3 regions of the Shewanella sp. DC2-4 genome follow, and region 1 is predicted to be linked to each of the others. Evidence: predicted binding sites of a transcription regulator. Region 1 holds the regulator's gene; each other region holds the start of a gene.
What was found. Region 1 encodes MetJ, which represses methionine synthesis genes. Its sites were predicted from a motif close to TAGACGTCTAGACGTCTA; they were not measured.
Positions count from the first base shown of each region.

Region 2: serA (phosphoglycerate dehydrogenase) is a predicted target of MetJ. The motif match lies at 2,105-2,122, and genes of this name have one in related genera.
Region 3: metE (5-methyltetrahydropteroyltriglutamate--homocysteine S-methyltransferase) is a predicted target of MetJ. The motif match lies at 3,881-3,898, and genes of this name have one in related genera.

Region 1 covers NZ_JABRVR010000002.1:3,794,310-3,801,046, reverse strand. Annotated here, with positions in the region: gene HQQ92_RS17255 (pentapeptide repeat-containing protein) at 1-134, shown strand, start outside; gene phsA (thiosulfate reductase PhsA) at 564-2,846, shown strand; gene HQQ92_RS17245 (4Fe-4S dicluster domain-containing protein) at 2,859-3,425, shown strand; gene nrfD (NrfD/PsrC family molybdoenzyme membrane anchor subunit) at 3,428-4,375, shown strand; gene HQQ92_RS17235 (sulfite exporter TauE/SafE family protein) at 4,482-5,225, opposite strand; gene metJ (met regulon transcriptional regulator MetJ) at 5,360-5,674, opposite strand; gene metB (cystathionine gamma-synthase) at 5,887-6,737, shown strand, end outside.
Region 2 covers NZ_JABRVR010000002.1:3,514,898-3,521,634, forward strand. Annotated here, with positions in the region: gene HQQ92_RS16060 (curlin) at 1-213, shown strand, start outside; gene HQQ92_RS16065 (LuxR C-terminal-related transcriptional regulator) at 388-1,053, opposite strand; gene HQQ92_RS16070 (DUF2238 domain-containing protein) at 1,448-2,056, opposite strand; gene serA (phosphoglycerate dehydrogenase) at 2,211-3,440, shown strand; gene ygfZ (tRNA-modifying protein YgfZ) at 3,595-4,557, shown strand; gene HQQ92_RS16085 (two-component system response regulator) at 4,646-5,662, opposite strand; gene HQQ92_RS16090 (PAS domain S-box protein) at 5,711-6,737, opposite strand, start outside.
Region 3 covers NZ_JABRVR010000002.1:430,134-436,870, reverse strand. Annotated here, with positions in the region: gene HQQ92_RS02580 (ABC transporter substrate-binding protein) at 1-29, opposite strand, end outside; gene queG (tRNA epoxyqueuosine(34) reductase QueG) at 204-1,406, shown strand; gene metE (5-methyltetrahydropteroyltriglutamate--homocysteine S-methyltransferase) at 1,500-3,770, opposite strand; gene HQQ92_RS02565 (LysR family transcriptional regulator) at 3,971-4,876, shown strand; gene HQQ92_RS02560 (HDOD domain-containing protein) at 4,957-5,685, opposite strand; gene HQQ92_RS02555 (TonB-dependent receptor) at 5,965-6,737, opposite strand, start outside.

The DNA of each region.
Region 1 (6,737 bases):
TATTGGAGGCGGATTTCAGCGAGGCATCCAATTACGATATCGACATTTTTAACAATAAAATCAAAGGCGCTAAGTTTAGCCGCGACGAAGCGATTCGGCTACTCAACTGCCTCGATATAGAATTAATGGATTAAGGATTATGGTAGGTTTTCGTTCAGCTTTTCACTCAGCATAGTGATGCTCATCCCACGAGTGTTATCGCAATTGATTGAAATGTCAGTTTTCTTCTCAGCCGCCAGTATCCAAAGCTGGCGGCTTTTTCTGTCCGTTTTTTAAGACCTATTGATCTTATTCACGTATTTCAAGGTCAGTCTTAGGTTTTAGTTGCGGTAGATCACACCGAGCTTCCCCATGTGGTTTACCACAATACCCACCTACCTCTTTCGGGATAACAATCTCTGTGGATGAGCAGTGTATTCAGCGTATGCCGTGTATTTTGAAGATATGGTGGCGCTGTTTTAACGCTTTATAACTAAAAAAGTAATCAAATCAGTGAGCAAACCTCTGCTCGATGGCGTCCAATGTGGCGACTGACGGGTGGGATGAGCGTGATGGAGGTAACCATGATTGAGCTTAATAGGCGAACCTTTTTAAAGGGAGCAGGAGCGAGCAGCGCCACGTGTGCGCTGGCCAGTCTGCTGCCGGGCAGCTTAGCGGCATTAGAGAATAAGCAGCTAAAGGGCATGGGCAAAGACATTGCCAGTATTTGTGAAATGTGTTCGACTCGCTGCCCGATTTCGGCGCGGGTGATTGAGGGCAAAAACGTCTTCATTAGTGGCAACAAGGCCGCTAAATCCTTTGGCGGTAAAGTGTGTGCCCGTGGCGGCGCAGGCCATAGTTTATTGTACGATCCACAGCGTATCGTTAAACCGTTAAAGCGGGTCGGTGAGCGCGGCGAAGGTAAATGGGCTGAGATCAGTTGGGATGAAGCTTATAAATTAATTGCTGAAAACCTCAATAAAATCAAAAAAGAACATGGCCCAGAAGCCGTGGCATTCTCGTCAAAATCTGGCTCACAAGAAAAGCATTTGTTTCACCTTGCGACCGCCTTTGGTAGTCCAAATACCTTTACCCACGCGTCGACTTGCCCAGGTGGTTATGAAATTGCCGCTAAGGCTATTTTTGGCACTAAGGTCAAACGTGATTTAAGTAATTCTAAATACATCATTAACTTCGGCCATAACCTGTACGAAGGCATCAATATGTCCGAAACCCGCGGCATGATGGCGGCGCAAATGGACAAAGGTGCCAAGCTGGTGGTGTTCGAGCCAAGATTCTCCATTGTGGCCGACAAGGCCGATGAATGGTATGCCATTCGCCCCGGTACCGACGTGGCCGTCGCCTTGGCGTTATGCCATGTATTGATTGAAGATAATCTTTACGACAAGGCATTTGTCGCGCGTTATGTGGAAGGTTTCGAAGCCTTTGCCGCCGAAGTGAAAGCTTATACCCCTGAATGGGCTGAAACCATCTCCGATGTGCCTGCCAAAGACATCCGTCGTATCGCCCACGAATATGCCGCTAAAGCGCCCCATGCAGTGGTCGATTTTGGTCACAGAGCCACCTTTACCACCGAAGAGTTTGAGATGCGCCGCGCCCTTTACGCCGCTAACGTCTTGATTGGTAACATCGAGCGTAAGGGCGGGATTTATATCGGCCAGAAACCCGGTGATTACAACAAGCTTGCCGGTGAAGCGGTTGCGCCCGTATTGGCAAAACCTGGCGTGAAAGACATGCCAAAACCAGCAGCGAAACGTATCGATCAGGTGGAAGAACAGTACGCCATGATGTGGACATCGGGCGGCGTTTACCAAACTATTCTCGATGCCACATTAAGCGCTGTTCCTTACCAGTTACACGGCTGGGTGATGTCACGCACTAACCCAATGCAAACCATGACAGACAGGGCGCGCGTTGTTGAAGCGATGAAAAAGCTCGACTTTATCGCCGTGTGTGATGTGTATATCAGCGAAACCGCCGCCTATGCGGACGTGATTTTACCTGAGTCGACTTATCTTGAACGTGATGAAGAAATTGCTGATAAGTCAGGTAAAAATCCGGCCTATTATGTGCGCCAACGGGTCGTTGAAACCTTAGGTGATACTAAGCCTTCTTGGCAGATCTTTAAGGATGTGGGTGTGGCTATGGGCCTTGGCGAGTTCTATCCATGGGAAAACATGGAAACCCTGCAAATGCTGCAGGTGAACCGCGACACTGACCTGCTGCGCCGGATCAAAGACGAAGGTTTTGTGAGCTTCGGTAAGCCAATTATGTTGTGCGAGCCTAAGATGGTTGCCGAGTTTATTAAGGCATACCCCAATGCTCGACCTGCCGATGAAGACGGCACTTACGCCAGCGCACTGACCTTTAAAACCCCGAGTGGCAAAATTGAACTCACTTCCGCGAAAGTGGAAGCCATGGCACCGGGCCGTGGGGTGATCAAGTTCCGCGAAGTGAATCTTAAAAAAGCAGATGAGCTGTACTTTATCCAAGGCAAAGTGGCGGTGCACACCAATGGCGCAACCCACAATGTGCCTATGCTCGCTAACCTGATGTCGGATAACGCTGTGTGGGTTCACCCTGTTACTGCGGGTAAGTTAGGGATCAGCAATGGCGACCCAATCCGCCTCACCAGCAGTGTAGGCACCGAAGAAGGCCATGCCTTAGTCACGCCGGGTATTCGCCAAGATACTGTGTTTGCTTACATGGGCTTTGGTTCTAAAAACAAAGAGTTGGTCAGAGCAACGGGCAAAGGTATCCACTGCGGTAACTTACTGCCGCACGTTACTGCTCCTGTGTGTGGCATGACAGTGCACACCACGGGCGTCACGCTGGCAAAGCGCTAATCGGAGGCTTAAATGAATAAACGATATGTAATGGTGCACGACGAGAATAAGTGCATCGGCTGCCAAGCTTGTAACGTGGCGTGTCGCAGTGAAAATGGTGTACCCGAAGGCGTAACTCGTCTGCAAGTGCGTGTGGAAGGCCCCTTTGGTGAGATGCCCAATCTGCATTTCAAATATCACAGGGTATCTTGCCAGCAATGTGAAGATGCACCCTGCGTTAAGGTGTGCCCAACAGGCGCGGCCTATGTGGGTGAAGACGGCATTATCTCTATCCATACCGAGAAGTGTGTCGGCTGTATGTACTGTGTGGCAGCGTGCCCTTATAAAGTGCGCTTTATGAACCCAGAAACCAAGGCGGCGGATAAGTGTAACTTCTGTAAGGATACGCGTTTAGCACGGGGCGAAGAGCCAGCGTGTGTGACTGTGTGTCCAACCGATGCCTTAGTGTTTGGCGATGCCAATGATCCACGCAGTGAAGTGGCCATCATGCTCAACACTAAAATCACTTACCAAGATAAAACCCATTTAGGCACTAAACCTAGGGTATATCGCGTTCCTACCAAAAGAGGGGGGATTTGATTATGAACAATACTTGGGGCGACATGGCGCAATATGATCCTGTCACTTGGCACTGGGTCATCGCCGTTTACCTGTTTATGGCGGGGTTATCCGCGGGCAGTTTATTGATTGGCATTGGTTTACGCTGGGCGAATAAGGAACTCAGCGCGGGAGCTGAAAGCAGCATTCTTAAGGCGGCAGCCATTATTGGGCCTGTAGCAATTAGCTTAGGTCTAGCTTGCTTAGTGTTTGACTTAACCAAACCATTCCACTTTTGGTTGATCTTAATTCACTATAACTTCCAGTCTGTGATGGCAATCGGGGTGCTGGCGCTGCTGGCGTATTCTCCCTTGGCCTTTGCGTACGCCATTATTGTGCTGCGGGATGACTTACCAAAATGGGGTTTGGGTTTCCTAACACCTATCGCTAAGTTACTTATGCCATTTCGAAAGCTGATTGAAGTATTGTTGTTTGTCCTCGCCATTGGCGTAGGGGCTTACACTGGCTTCTTAATTTCGGCGATGAATGCTTATCCTATGCTCAACACTGCGGTACTGCCTGCGCTGTTTTTAGTGTCGGGTTTGTCGGCGGGCGCTGCGGCCAATGCGGTACTGGCGTTGCTGATGTTTAAGACGGACAGCCACGACAAAACCTTAGTGAAGATGCACGGTTTAGAATTGCCTGTGATGGCGATTGAAATTCTGTTCCTGTTCATGTTGTTCTGCGCCTTGTACTTCAAGGGCGGCGCGGCTGCTGCGGCCTTAGCATCGTTAACTTCTGGGCTATGGGCAAGCGTGTTCTGGATAGGTGTTGTCGGAATTGGCTTTGGTATTCCATTGCTGTTTATGCTGTTACCCGCCGCGACTCGCCACACTAAGGGCGCGATGATCATGGTGGCTTGTGCGAGCTTAACGGGTGTACTCGCCTTAAGACACTTTATTGTGTACGCAGGGCAAAGCTATTTAAGCTGAGTGTAAGCTGGCTTTACATATTGATAGATAAAGAAAAAGCACTGGCAATGTCAGTGCTTTTTTATTGTTTGAATCGTGAGAAGGTTTGCCAGTATAAGTAGGACGCTTATTGGGGTAATAACTCGATAACCGACTTCACCGTTAGCACTAAGGCGCTGATACTGCACAGGACTAACGTCGCCATCTTTGTCTTCTCTTTATCGACACGGCCCACTAATCGTCCTGCGACTAAGTAACCTAAAATCACTGAGGGGAGCAGCATCAACGACAGCCACAGATGTTTTAATTCTAATAAGCCTGTGATCGCTAAAATGATCAGTGCAATCATGGAGCTAAAAATGAAGAAGGCCGACAGGGCTGCGCGAAACTGCGAGGCATCTTTGCCTGCCAACAAAATCGCCATCGGTGGGCCACCAATCGCGGCGATATTGCCGAAGATCCCTGAAACCACACCTGCACCGAAGAGGGTTTTCTTATTCACTGGCTGGCTGAATTTATACAGGCTGAGGATCACTGCGACAGTCACAATGGCGGCGATGGATAAACCCAGTATGGGTTGAGGCGCAAACAGCAATAAACTCGCGCCGATAAAACCGCCGGGCACGCGACCTATGAGAGCATATTGCAAGCCATTGAATTCTAAGTGACCGCGTTCACGCACTAAGGTCAGCAGGGCGATGGAGAAACCCATAGCAATAACAGGCGCAGGTACAAGTTGTGGATCGACGATATACAGCAAAGGACTGGCGACAACCGCAAGCCCAAACCCAATAAGACTTTGGGTTAATGCGCCCAGAAACACGACCAGCGAGGCTAAGGCGAGTGTCTGTGGATCTATCATAGAAAACATAGGATTTCCTATATCCCAAACCAACTCAAGATGGTGAAATTTAAAGTTTGAAGTCGCTTGGGTATAAACAAAAAGGGATCGTTAACGATCCCTATTGATGAGCACTGTGATATGACTTTGAAAGCGACGAGTCGCTATTCCATGTCTTCCCACTCGATTCCCATTTGATCCATTAACAACTTGGCTTCAGCGGGAATGCTGTCTGGGTTATCTTTTGACAGATCTTCATCGTTGGGCAATGGCTGGCCAGTGTAGGCGTGCAAAAATGCCTCACACAACAGCTCGCTGTTGGTGGCGTGACGCAAATTATTGACCTGACGACGAGTACGTTCGTCCGTGAGGACCTTAAGCACTTTGAGCGGAATAGACACAGTAATTTTTTTTACTTGTTCATTCTTCTTGCCATGTTCAGCATAGGGGCTGATGTATTCCCCATTCCATTCAGTCATTGACTCACCTGTTATAACGCTAAATTCGGGGCAGATTTTAAACCCTTACAAAGAACAGTCAAATTATTGCTACTATTTCTTTGTGATTGCAAACAGATTTCTTTATGTTCAGACGTCTAAACGTCTTCACGCCTATTGACGATGGCGTTGGGCTTAGGTACATTTAGACGTCCAGACATCTCTATCAGTCTATCGAATTTAGGAGTCCACCCATGGCAGAGCGTCAATTAGCCACACTGGCAGTGCGTCAGGGTATCGAAAGCGATACTCAATATGGTGCAGTTGTGCCACCGATTTATTTGTCGACTAATTACGCCTTCGATGGTCATAAAAATCCCCGCGAATTCGATTACAGTCGTTCAGGCAACCCAACGCGCTGCATTTTAGGCGAAGCATTAGCGCAATTAGAAAAGGGGGCGACTGGCATAGTGACGTGCACTGGCATGGCGGCCATCACCTTAGTGACCACTTTGCTCGGCCCCGATGACCTATTAGTTGTGCCCCATGATTGCTATGGTGGTTCCTACCGTTTATTTACCAACTTGGCGAAGAAAGGCCAGTTTAAGCTCATTGTGGTCGACCAAACCGACAGCCAAGCGTTAGCCGCCGCCATTGCGCAGAATCCTAAGATGGTGTGGCTCGAAACCCCATCGAACCCGTTATTGCGTGTGGTAGATATCGAAGCCATTGCTAAGGCGAGCCATGAGGTCAGCGCGCTGGTGGTGGTCGATAACACTTTTTTATCGCCAATATTGCAACAACCCCTATTGTTAGGCGCGGATATCGTTATCCACTCCACCACTAAATATATCAATGGTCACAGCGATGTGGTCGGCGGCGCTGTGGTCGCCAAAGACGCGCAAATCGGCGAAAGCTTACATTGGTGGTCGAACACTCTAGGCTTAACGGGGTCAGCCTTCGACAGTTATCTGACCCTGCGCGGCCTGCGTACCTTAGCGGTGCGTATTCGCGAGCATCAAGCCAATGCCCAGCGTATTATTGAGGTATTAACCCAAAGCCCTGTGGTGAGCAAAGTCTATTACCCCGGTCTTGCGGATCACCC
Region 2 (6,737 bases), 280 kb from region 1:
ATTACTCAATCAGGTAACGGTAACTGGGTAGGCGGCGATAGCGACACTTCATTTGCTTCAAATTCATTTGGCGTTAGCGGTGACAATAACAGCCTGTCAATCACTCAAACGGGTAATGACAACTTAGTGTTAGGTTCTCAAGCGGGCACTAACAACAGCATCAACGTGAACCAATCAGGCAATATGAACGTTGCCACTTTAGTGCAATACTAGTCAATACTGTTAAACCACCACAGCTAAACTCTTTGGTGGTGGTTTATAAAAAGGGTGTTAAACAAAAAGCGGGAATGTTTAAATAAACATTCCCGCTTTTCTATGTTGATATGCTAGTAATCATTAACATTAACCACTCACAGCGAAAAGCTAACGACCAATATCTTTAACTGACTAACTGCACAACTCAAAGTGAGTTTGATAGGTTTGCGCCCAACGTAAAAGCTCAACCCGATTACGAGACTGGGTCTTGCGGAAAATAGAAGAAATATGCGCCTTCACTGTATGTTCGCTGATACATAACCTATGAGCGATTTCTTTATTTCTCGCACCACTCGATACGAATTGAATGATAGTGCGTTCACGGGATGTCAGCATCTGCAGCATAGCCACAGTATCAGAGGGCATTTCATTATTACCTTCTAACTTTTGTACGACACGGCGGAACATTTTGCTTAGCAAAGTTCTATCGTACCAAAGTTCCTCTGCCACCATTTTACGTAAACCCGTTAACATCAGATCCATACGTTGATCGGCAAATAAAATACCTCGAATGCCGAGCAACATTGCAGATTCTTGGTCTAAGGAGTCTCGCTCAACTTGATACAGCGCCACAGGAAAATGTGACACTAATCGCGAAGCTAACAGAGGTATCCCTTTGTTATCTAATGCTGAACCTTTTTGGGTGATCAGATAAAAACTACGGCGACTCTTGTCTAAATCCAGTTCTGCCGCATGCTTTACTATACGCGTTTTCAAACCTATGGATTCAGCGAGTAACGCTAAATGACATGGCGCGGCCATTTGGTGTAAAAAAACCAATTCATTAATTGTGCTCAATGACTCTCCTCCCTGAAAAGTATTCTCTATTGCAAAATGGTATGTTTGACTCGTCTTTTTAGTTAGATTTTTCAACATTCCATTAACCTAGTTAATTCTGACTAGTTAACGATTGAAAAACATCACCCAAATGTACTATTCCCTGTTTAATGCTAGTAGGTTCGACTAACTCACCACAATAAAATGGAATAACAGTCAAAAATACCGTTTTACTTGGCCAACGCCCAGCACCTAATACTTTCCAACTATGACGTTATCAATCCAAAGTTGCAACACAAAGAAAACACAATAACAACACTAAAGTATGACAACTCAATGTCATCACACTCACACCATATATTTCAGGGAAGAAAGTCTTACAACTCAAACAGAGAGCATCACCCACTTTTAGCCGCTAAATCCTCTGCTTGAGTCTCGCGATTTGTTTATCTTGAAAACGAGACAGTAAAGCTAACGCGACAATAGCACCAATGAGGGCAAGAAACATGTCAGATTGGGTATCCCATACATAGCCTTGAGTCCCTAAAAAGGCTTCAGCCCCTTCGCCAGTTGCCACGGCAACCCACCATTCGATCAGTTCATAAAACGCCGAAAAAGCGAGTACAAAACAAGTGGCAAGAAACGCACACCAAGCCCCAGGTTTAACAGCTTGATTACGCAACATAATTTCACGGGCGAGCATGGCTGGGATAAAACCTTGCGCAAAATGACCCACTTTATCGTAATTATTACGTTCTGAACCCATCCAATCGGCAATCGTGTCGAATAACGGCACTTCAGCGTAAGTATAATGAGCACCTACAAACAACACACAGCAGTGTATTAAGACGAGAAAATATACTAAAGGTGTCAGTGGAAAACGTTTACGAGTAAAGAATAAAATCGGTACAGCAATCAATGCAGGCAAGGCTTCGAGCCACCATGTGAAAGGATCTGCGGGTTTTATCGCCGACCACACCAAAACTGAGAGGTAAATACCGCACCATGCGATTTTGTTATTCAATGTTTCTTCCTCTTATGCGATATTGTTCTAAATTTAGAATATTAACTTTAGCCATCTAGCCCTCCACACTGAGCAAAAAAAGTGCTACTTTGGTAGGTGAAGGTTGTGAGCATATCATAAGAAACATTTCTATTAATTAGAGGGTACCCATATCATGGCGAAACATTCGCTGGACAAGGATAAGATCAAGATCCTGCTGTTGGAAGGCGTCCACCAATCTGCGGTCGATGTATTTGAACGTGCGGGATACACCAATATCGAATACCACAAAGCTTCCTTAAGCGATGAAGCCTTACTTGAGTCCATTAAAGATGCGCATTTTGTGGGACTTCGTTCGCGTACCCAATTAACTGCAGAGGTGCTGAAACGTGCCGAGAAGTTAATCGCGATAGGATGTTTCTGTATTGGAACCAACCAAGTTGACCTTGCCACCGCCGAATCCCTTGGTATCCCAGTATTTAACGCTCCCTTCTCAAACACTCGCAGTGTTGCAGAACTCGTGATTGGCGAAATCATTATGTTGATGCGGGGTATCCCTGAACGCAACGCTATCGCTCACCGTGGCGGCTGGATGAAAACCGCAGCGGGCAGCTATGAAGTGCGTGGTAAAACCTTAGGTGTGATTGGTTACGGCCATATTGGTACTCAACTTGGCATTCTGGCGGAAACCTTAGGTATGCGCGTCGTGTTCTTCGATATCGAAGACAAACTGCCACTAGGTAACGCACAACAAGTCCATTCGTTGGAACTCCTATTAGCACAAGCTGATGTAGTAAGCTTACATGTCCCTGAAACTCCACAAACAAAAGACATGATAGGCGCTGCCGAGTTTGCAGCAATGAAAAAGGGCAGCATCTTTATCAACGCATCACGCGGTACTGTCGTCGATATTGAAGCTTTAACCGTTGCGTTAAAAGAACGTCACCTCGCAGGTGCAGCAATCGATGTATTCCCCGTTGAACCACAATCGAATGACGATGAATTTATCAGTCCTCTACGCGGTTTAGACAATGTTCTACTCACGCCGCACGTCGGCGGTAGCACGGCCGAAGCCCAAGAAAACATTGGTATCGAAGTCGCAGGTAAGCTCACTAAATACTCAGACAACGGCTCAACCGTTTCTGCGGTTAACTTCCCTGAAGTGTCATTACCAACCCATAAAGGCACCTCGCGCTTGCTGCATATTCACCAAAACCGTCCGGGCGTGTTGATCAAGATCAACCAAGCCTTCTCGGAAAAAGGCATCAACATCGCCGCCCAATATTTGCAGACCACTGCAGAAATTGGTTATGTCGTGATGGAAGTAGATACCACTCAAGCGGAAGAAGCCTTAGTTGAACTCAAAGCGATTGAAGGTACATTGCGTACCCGCGTGCTGTTTTAAACTTTAAACTCCACTCGCTTTAAGCCTATCGACTAAAGCACACATAATAAGGCGCACAGATCATTCACAGATATGTGCGCCTTATGCTTTTGAGCCAACTGGAATTCCGTTACAATCTAGCCTCTCACATCGTCTTCATTTTCAGGATCTCGCTATGACTATTTCAGTTTCTACGCCCCATTGGGATCTGGACGCTACCTTGCCTCCACTTATGCTTGCCAACTTATCTCATTTGGGCCTCATCAAAGTCGTTGGAGAACAAGGCCGCAGTTTTATCCATGGCCAAGTGACCACAGACATCAGCTCATTGGCCACAGATCAATGGCGCTGGGGCGCGCATTGCGATCCTAAAGGTAAAATGCTGGCCAGTTTCAGAACCTTTGCCATTCAAGATGCACTCTTTATGTTGATGCCAAAGGATGCCATCGAAGTCGATTTACCCCAGTTACAAAAATATGCCGTTTTTAGTAAAGCCACCCTAAGCAATGCATCCGCTGAGTGGACTCTGCTCGGGGTTGCCGGTGAACAGGCAAGCCAATTCGTGAACAAACATTTTGGTGACATTCAGCAAGAGCTCACACTCATTGAAAATGGTGCGATTTTAAAAGACGCCGAACGTTTTATTTTAGTATTAACACCAGATGCCGCAGCAGCTTTAGTTGCGCAATCGGAACTGAGTGTATTTGACGCCAGTGCATGGCAAGCGTTAGAGATTGCAGCGGGTTACCCCAACCTTGCCGCCAGCCATGCCAGCCAGTACGTACCGCAGATGTGTAATCTACAAGCGGTTAACGGTATCAGCTTCAATAAGGGCTGTTACATGGGACAAGAAACCATAGCGCGAATGAAATATCGTGGTGGTAATAAACGCGCCCTGTATATTTTGCGCGGTCACACCAATCTTCAAATCACCCTAGCATCAGGCCTCGAAATCGCGATGGAAGACAGTTTTCGCCGTGGCGGTCAAATCATTGAGTTTGTGCAGCGTGGCAATCAAGTCTTGTTAACCGCCGTACTTCCTAATGACACGGCTAATGATACTCAGCTACGTTTTGCCGACGATGAACAATCACATTTAACGATCCAAGCACTGCCCTACTCATTAGATGAAGCGTAATGCTTTGATTTAATATAATTAGTATAAAATATTGAAGCAGAATAAAGGCGCCAATGGCGCCTTGATCTTAGTCAATGCACTTCGAGCATCAATTTTCTAAATAAGTATCTCGAATGGCAATTGCTTCTGGCAGGATTTGCTTGAACTCCTCCACCAGCTTAGGATCGAAATGTTTTCCCGCTTGATTTTCAAATAGCTCCATAGTTGCTTCAATCGTCCAAGCCTGCTTGTAAGGCCGTTGCGAAGTCAGCGCATCGAACACATCCGCAATCGCGGTGATACGCCCTTCAAGGGGAATTTCTTCGCCTACCAAGCCATTGGGGTAACCTGAACCATCCCACTTCTCATGGTGAGTTAAGGCGATACGACGGGCCATTTGCAATAACGGATCACTATGTTCACCAATAATTTCTGCACCTATGGCGGCGTGCTGCTGCATAATTTCCCATTCCTGCGCATCAAGTTTCCCTGGCTTTTTCAGCACTGCATCGGGCGTACCGATTTTACCAATATCGTGCATAGGCGCCGCATTAAAAATCAAGTCACAAAAGGTCGTCGGTAAGCCGAGCTTTATCGCTAATATGCGGGCGTAATGGCTCATACGCACAACATGTAGACCCGTCTCGTTGTCCTTGTATTCAGCGGCACGGCCAAGACGACGGATAATCTCGAAACGGGTTTCTTCTAATTCGTGGGTACGAACTTTAACTTGTTGTTCGAGTAGACGTTTTTGATCATAAAGCGCAAGATGCGTTTTAACCCGCGCTTTAACGACAGGCGCACTTACGGGCTTAGTAATGTAATCCACCGCGCCCAATGCAAAACCTTGGGCTTCATCAGCAATTTCAGATAAGGCGGTCACGAAGATCACCGGAATATGGCTGGTCAGCGGCTCTTGCTTTAGCAGCTTGCAGACTTCATAGCCATTCATACCTGGCATCATGACATCGAGTAAAATCAAGTCAGGCCGCGATTTTGTCACTAACGCTAACGCCCTCGGGCCATCGATCGCCACTTTGACTTTGTAATCATCACCTAAAATACCAATCAAAATATCGATATTCTCAGGTGTGTCATCGACGACTAATATTGTTGCTTTTTCCATTAACAACTCCACTCAATGTCACGCATTATAAATTCGCGCTACCGCTTTCTATCCTAACTGTGTAATCACATCGTCAATTAAGTCGATTGCCTCATCAAACTGATACTGGTTAATCATAGATAAAGCGGGGCTTAATGTTTGCCACATCGCACTACTCACCTTCGGCTTTAACGCATCAATTTTTGCCACTGCGCTGGCATCGGCATCATCTAAGTTCTGCCGCAAGGCCTGTAATGCCGCCCTTAAATCTTCAGCAGATAATAAATCAACGGCTTGAGGTTCGGCTTGATTCACCGCTGCTGGTTTGGCGTGTTCAATCGCATCGCAGATAGAGGACACTAGCGGTTGAATTTGAACCAATTCATCTTCATAGGGCACTTTCTCTGTTAAATGCAACTCAAGCAAACGCGCTAATTCCACCAACTTTGCCGAACTTAAATTACCCGCTAAGCCTTTAAGGGTGTGGGCGATACGCACCGCATCTTCGACTTGATTCGCCGCAATCGCTTTGCGAACCTGCTCCACCACATTACGTTGACTGCTCACAAAACGATCAAAAATTCGTTGGTAAAGACGCGTCGAATGCTGCACCAGTTGCAAACCTCTATCGATATCCAGCTCAGGATGTTCTGGCCACTTGAGCAATACCGTTTGATCAGCGCCATTGCTGACTTCACCCTGTGCGCTGGACGAAGTTAACTGAGTTGAGGCTTCCGTCCTTATCGCAGCAGAAATTCCAGAAGAAGATCCGAGGTATTTCAATAGGGTTTGATAGAGCACATTCACTTCTATGGGCTTGGCAATATGGTCATTCATCCCAGCCCGAAGACACATATCTCTATCACCAGCCATCGCATTCGCAGTCATAGCGACGACAGGTAAATTTGCCAACTCAGGCCTTTTCCTTATCGCTTTAGTGGCTTGATAACCATCCATCACCGGCATTTGACAGTCCATTAACACTAGATCGAAATGCTGTTGGGATAGCTTATCTAAGGCAATTTGTCCATTGGTCGCTATGGATAAAATAATCCCCACTTGCTCTAAAAACTCGCTGGCGACTTCGAGATTCATC
Region 3 (6,737 bases), 3.4 Mb from region 1:
CACGCCCTAAGGGGAATCGCACTCAGCATACGAATACCAAACGATAAACAGTAGACCTAATCATAGACTCAATCCCAACAGCAAATAAACAAATACCCCAAAGAAAATATCGCCTCACGCCCCCTTCTGAGTAAACTCGTCCTCAATAAGTGAAAACTGCTATCATATTGCCACCTAGCCAAGAGCCTCGCTGCAATCAATTCATGTCAACTTTAGTCAATCAAACCCCAAGCCAATCCTATGCCAGCATGCTGTCGCGGCTCGCTCTGCAAATTAAAACGTGGGGAAAAGCACTCGGATTTGCGCAGGTTGGCATTTGCGATACGGATTTAACCGCTGAAGAAGCCAAACTCCAAGCATGGCTAGACAAAGGTTTTCATGGCGAAATGGCCTATATGGCTACCCATGGCATGATGCGCGCTCGCCCGCAAGAACTGCATCCGGGCACAGTGCGGGTGATCTCCGTACGGATGGACTATTTGCCACCCGAAGCTGGCTTTGCAACGAATCTCACCGATCCCAACTTAGGTTATATTTCCCGTTATGCCGGAGGTCGCGACTATCACAAGTTGATCCGCGCTCGACTTAAAAAGCTCGGAGATCAAATCAGTGCAGAGTTAGTTGCTCTCGGTTTCGATGCCGCTGACTTTCGCCCCTTTGTTGACTCAGCCCCTGTACTTGAGCGCCCCTTAGCAGAAAAAGCCGGTATAGGCTGGACAGGTAAACACTCACTCATACTCAACCATGAGGCTGGCAGTTGGTTCTTTTTAGGTGAGCTACTGATCAATTTGCCTCTACCTGTGGATATTCCCATTCAAGAAGGCTGTAACACTTGTGTCGCCTGCATTACCTCCTGCCCAACGGGTGCAATCGTAGAACCTTATGTGGTCGATGGCAGACGCTGTATTTCCTATCTCACCATTGAACTGCAGGGCGCTATTCCCGAAGAATTTAGGCCACTCATGGGCAATCGCATCTATGGCTGCGATGATTGCCAACTCGCGTGTCCCATCAATCGCCAAGCGCCGCTGACTGAAGAAACTGACTTTCATATTCGTCCGCAGTTAAAGCAACCTGACCTTCTCAGCCTTTTTGCTTGGAGCGAGGCCGAGTTTCTTAAACAAACTGAAGGCAGCGCCATTCGTCGCATTGGACATAAACGTTGGCTACGTAATATTGCAGTAGCACTGGGTAACGCTCCCGCGAGCCCAAGCATTATTGCCGCACTTAACGCCCGCAATCACAGCGAAGATATCGATGAGATAGTGCGTGAGCATATTGAATGGGCGCTTAATGCCCAGCAATCGCGCCTTGCTGAAAGCGCAGCAACTGAACAACAAAAAGCCCGCCGCAAAACCGAGCGCATGGTGCGCATTATCGAAAAAGGCTTACCGCGAGATGCTTAAGTCAATCGGCAAGCAATAAACAACGGATGCATAAGCATCCGCTGTTACTAATTCAATAAGCTCAGTAAAAAAATATTTCACTCAAGCATAATATTAACCAAGGCGGCGACGTAGTTCTCGCGTGGCATCGACCATGTTTTTCAGTGCGGGTTCAACTTCATCCCAAGTACGGGTTTTTAGGCCGCAATCTGGATTAACCCATAGCTGACGTACGGGCACTTTTTGCGCCGCTTTCTCGATTAAGTGCACCATGGCCTCCACACTTGGAGTGTTTGGCGAATGAATGTCATACACACCGGGGCCAATTTCATTTGGATATTCAAAATCTTCAAAGGCGTTGAGTAACTCCATCCGTGAACGCGAAGTCTCGATAGTAATCACATCGGCATCCATGGCGGCAATCGCGGCAATGGTGTCATTAAACTCGCTGTAACACATGTGGGTGTGGATTTGAGTCTCATCAGTCACGCCAGCAGCGCTGAGTTTAAAGGCATTCACCGCCCAATCTAAGTAGGCTTGCCATTCACTTTGTTTCAATGGCAGACCTTCACGGAAGGCGGGCTCATCGATTTGTATAATGCCAATACCGGCATTTTGTAAATCCACCACTTCATCACGGATCGCCAGCGCCAGCTGAGTCGCAATCACATCGCGGCCGATATCTTCACGGGCGAATGACCAATGCAGAATCGTCACCGGGCCAGTCAGCATGCCTTTTACAGGCTTGTCGGTGAGACTTTGGGCAAACTCGGCCCAATCAACCGTCATCGCCTTTGGACGGCTAACATCACCATAGATCAACGGCGGCTTAACACAGCGTGAACCATAACTTTGCACCCAACCATTTTTGGTAAAGCCAACACCCGCAAGCTGCTCACCAAAGTATTCCACCATATCGTTGCGCTCGGCCTCACCATGAACCAGTACATCGATACCGAGTTTAAGCTGGCGGTCGATTGTATCGCGGGTGACTTGCTGCAATTGCTCTGTATATTGTGCATCACTCAGATCGCCCTTGCGCCAACGACTGCGTAGTCCACGGATTGCTGGTGTTTGTGGGAAGGAGCCAATGGTGGTGGTCGGCAACAGAGGTAAACGGTATTTCTGCTGCTGCACTGCTTGGCGTACGCTGAAATCACTGACGCGCTCATAATCGGCAGATGTCAACGCGGCAACGCGGGCAATCACTTGACTGTCGGCGGCCTGCGCTTTCGCCTCACGGCGCGCCAAACAGGTTTGCACAATCTCTTTTGCCGCGGCCGATTCAGGTGCCAGTAGCAATTGGCGCACATTGGCCAGTTCGAGTAATTTTTGCTTCGCAAACGCGAGTTGTTGACGCAGCGCAGGCTCAAGCGTGGCTTCCACCTCTAAATCCACAGGGCTGTGCAGGAGTGAGCAAGAAGTACCGATCCACAAGCGATCTCCGAGATCACGGGCAACCGCGCCTATGCGTTCGGCAATTAAATCCGCCTCTGCCGCCCACACGTTGCGGCCATTGACCACACCCGCCGACAAAATTTGATCTTGACCAAGCGCATTGGCAAAGACTGCCAATTGATCCGGCGCTGTGACTAAATCGACATGCAACCCCGCGACCGGCAAGGCCGATACCAGCACTTGATGGTGTGCGATACCGCCGTAATAACTGGTAAGAAGGATCTTCACCTTCGCAGTGCTGAGTGCTTGATACGCCTCAATGATCGCCGTTTGCCATTCGCCATCCAATTCCAATGCGAGAATGGGCTCATCGAGCTGTACCCAATGCACTCCCTGAGCAGCAAAACGCGCCAAAATGTCAGCATAAGCAGCTAATAAATTGGGTAATAAGCTTAACTTATCAAACTCTTGGCCCACGGTTTTAGCAAGGAACAAGTAGCTAACAGGGCCGAGTAGCACAGGTTTTACTTTATAGCCTAAGGACTGCGCTTCACTGACTTCATCGAAAAATTGCTCATAGGCAATCGAAAACACTTGGTTTTGGCTGAGCTCAGGTACCAGATAGTGATAGTTAGTATTGAAATACTTGGTCATTTCAGAGGCTGGCGCATCTTGGCCCGTTGGCGCTCTGCCGCGGGCAACACGGAATAAAGTATCGAGATCGATTGTCCCTTCACCACGATGACGCTCAGGAATGGCATTTAAAGTCGCGCTTAAGGTCAGCACTTGATCATAAAAGGCAAAATCACCTACGGGAACTTGCTCAATGCCCGCAGCAGCTTGCCACTGCCAATGGGTGCGGCGAAGTTCACTCGCCACTTCACGTAATTCCACCTGAGTGCTCTCACCACGCCAGTATTTTTCTAAGGCAAATTTCAATTCACGACGACGCCCAATACGGGGAAACCCAAGACTATTTAATTGCATACTCTATCTTCCTTTATTTGAGATAAGCCACATTCGGCACTTGCACCCACCAGATTGTTTTCTCTTGGCACTTTTCAGCACTTCAGCCTTGATAAATAACAATGGGCGTCTGGACGTCTAGAAGTTTATTGTGTTAGTCTCTATGCCAGCAACCGAATTGATTTCAAGCACAACATGAGCGAAATTCACTTGGAGTGAACATGATCGAACTAAGACACCTGCGAACCTTAATGGCCCTGAAAGAAAGCGGCAGTTTGGCGGGCGCAGCCAAAAAACGTTTTGTCACTCAATCCGCCCTCTCCCACCAGATTAAGGAGTTGGAGCAAAGGATTAACTCGCCCATTTTTGTGCGTAAGAGTAAGCCACTGTCATTCACCCAAGAAGGTGCACGCCTGCTGCATCTGGCCGAAGAAATTTTGCCTAAAGTGTTAGAAACCGAGACAGATTTGAAGAATGGGCTGGAAACCGAAACCAATCAGTTGCGTGTCGGCATTGAGTGCCATAGCTGTTTTCGCTGGTTAATGCCTGTAATGGAGCAATTTAGGCAAGATCATCCGGCAGCCGAGTTAGACTTGTCGAGCCGTCATCTGTTCGACTCGCTCAATGCCTTAGAAATGGGTGAACTGGATATTGTATTAACCTCAGATCCTGTGCCTGGGCATTCACTCGCCTACCAGCATTTGTTTGATTTTGAAGTGAGGTTAGTGGTTGCTAAGGATCATCCTTTAGCGAAAGAAGCCTATGTCACCCCTAAGCAATTAGCACACTTGCCTATTATCAGTTATCCAGTGCCGTTGACACGTTTAGATATTTATCGCCACTTTTTAGAGCCTGCGGGCATAGAGGCGGGCGAGCAAAAAACCTGTGATTTAACCATGATGTTATTGCAACGCATCGCCTGTAAAGACGGCATAGCCGCACTGCCAAGCTGGTCGATTAATGAAGGACATGGACTGAGTCTCGCTACGGTAAAACTCGGCCAAGAAGGCCTGAAACGACCGCTATTTGGTGCCTATCGCCGCCACAGTGCTAACTCTGCATTGATCCAAAATTGGTTACAACTGGTGGCGAGGGAAGGTTTATCCCGCCAGCAGAAGACGAATTAATGCGGGTGACATTGAATAAAAAAGCCTGCGAATGCAGGCTTGTTTATTGAGTCAAATGACTATTTCATAGCATCGACAAATTACAGCGGATTCATCAACAATCCACGCATAGACAAGACACGGCGCAGTATCAACCCTGATGAATTAGGATTACGGGTCTGACGCAAATTATGGGCGATCATAAATTCTTGACGCAGATCCTGATCGAGATCTAACGCCTCGAACGCTTCGATGGTTAAGGTCTGTTGTTGATTATCAATCAATGACTTAATCACACTTAAAGGAAATGACTGTTCGGCATTAGCATTTAAATAGGCAAATGCGGTCAGTGCGATAATTTGGCCGAACACACTGAACAGAGCTAAGGTTTGTACTTCGTCAGCATCAACCTCCACACCTTCCATATCCGCTAAGCTATCTACCGCATCCGTTGCAATATCTTCAGTCAGCTTCCAATAACCTTGGACCAACTTTTTATAGGGCTGTGGCAGTTCATCGAGGCGTTCTTTTAAATAGAACGTAAAAGCGTAGCGATAGATATTAACTTGACCTAAGCGGATCAAAGCTTCTTTCAACGAACGAGTTTTGTGATTTTCCACTACAGCAGCCTGTGCGGAATTACTGCGCATAAGCATGTGCGCTGCCAATGCGGGATCGCTCGAGATAATGTCAATCACATTACGAATGTCGCCTTCAGCAAGGATCGCTTTTTTGAGTGGAATTAGAATTCCTCGGCGGCCAATCACTTGCTCTTCGTTCGCTATGATAGCTCTAACTTGAGTAAAAACCTGTTGCTCAAGATCAGTCATAAGACACTTTACACCTGTTTATTAACAATAAGATGATTCGGTTACAGCTCACATCATACCTAAAATACTAAGAATTTCAGCCATAAACAGCAGAGTAAAATATAAATTACTCCTATTTAGTGATGACTGCCCGCTAACACTATAGATAACGACAATTAAACCACTCTACTAAAACGATATTCAAGACTATACCTATTTTAAGATTTATTCTTTGAACTCAGCGTAAAAAATAAAAAGCCAGACTCAGTCTGGCTTTGTTATTAGATAGCTCATTAATAATTAGAAGCGGTAGCCCACAGTGAAACGAATATCACGGCCTCGACCAGAATAGTAACTATCCCCCCAATCGCCACCGTAATAACCTGCACTGACATAATCTTTATCGAATACATTATCGATACGCAGACTTGCAAGCCAAGCATCACGATTATAATTCAAGGCTAAATTACCAAGCACGTAACTTGCTAGCTTATCACCTTGATTAGCGTTATCGCCTTCAATAAAACGATCACCCGTGTAGATAGCTTCGGCAAATACTTGGAAATGCTCAGCAAAATCCATGCTGACATAACCGCGTCCCGTGTGTTTTGCCACCCAAGACAGCTCTTTGCCATCGTTAGCACCATCGGTAAATTCGGCGTCGGTATAGTTATACTCTAGCCCGAGTTGCAGCGCTTTAGTGATCTGCCAATCCCAATCGGCACCCGCGCCATAACGACGAGAAGCGTCGGCATTTACGTTTGCACCGTTGAAATTTCCACCTATGGGTTTAACTGCACTCGAGTCATAAACAATTTCATCCTCTAAATCGAGACGATATAGGCTGACTCGCAGGGTTTGACTAGCGACAGCCCAATCCCAACCCGCCTCATAGGAACGGCCTGTTTGCGGCTTTAAGCCAAATACGCCCGGCGATGTATAAGCTTGCTCATCCACTTTGGCAAAACGGAAGTTATCATCGGCGCGCACATAGAGTCTGTGCTCCGCAGTTGGGCGGTAATTTAAACCCAGTTCGAATGCGTGGGCATTTTCGTCTAAATCCATGCCATTAG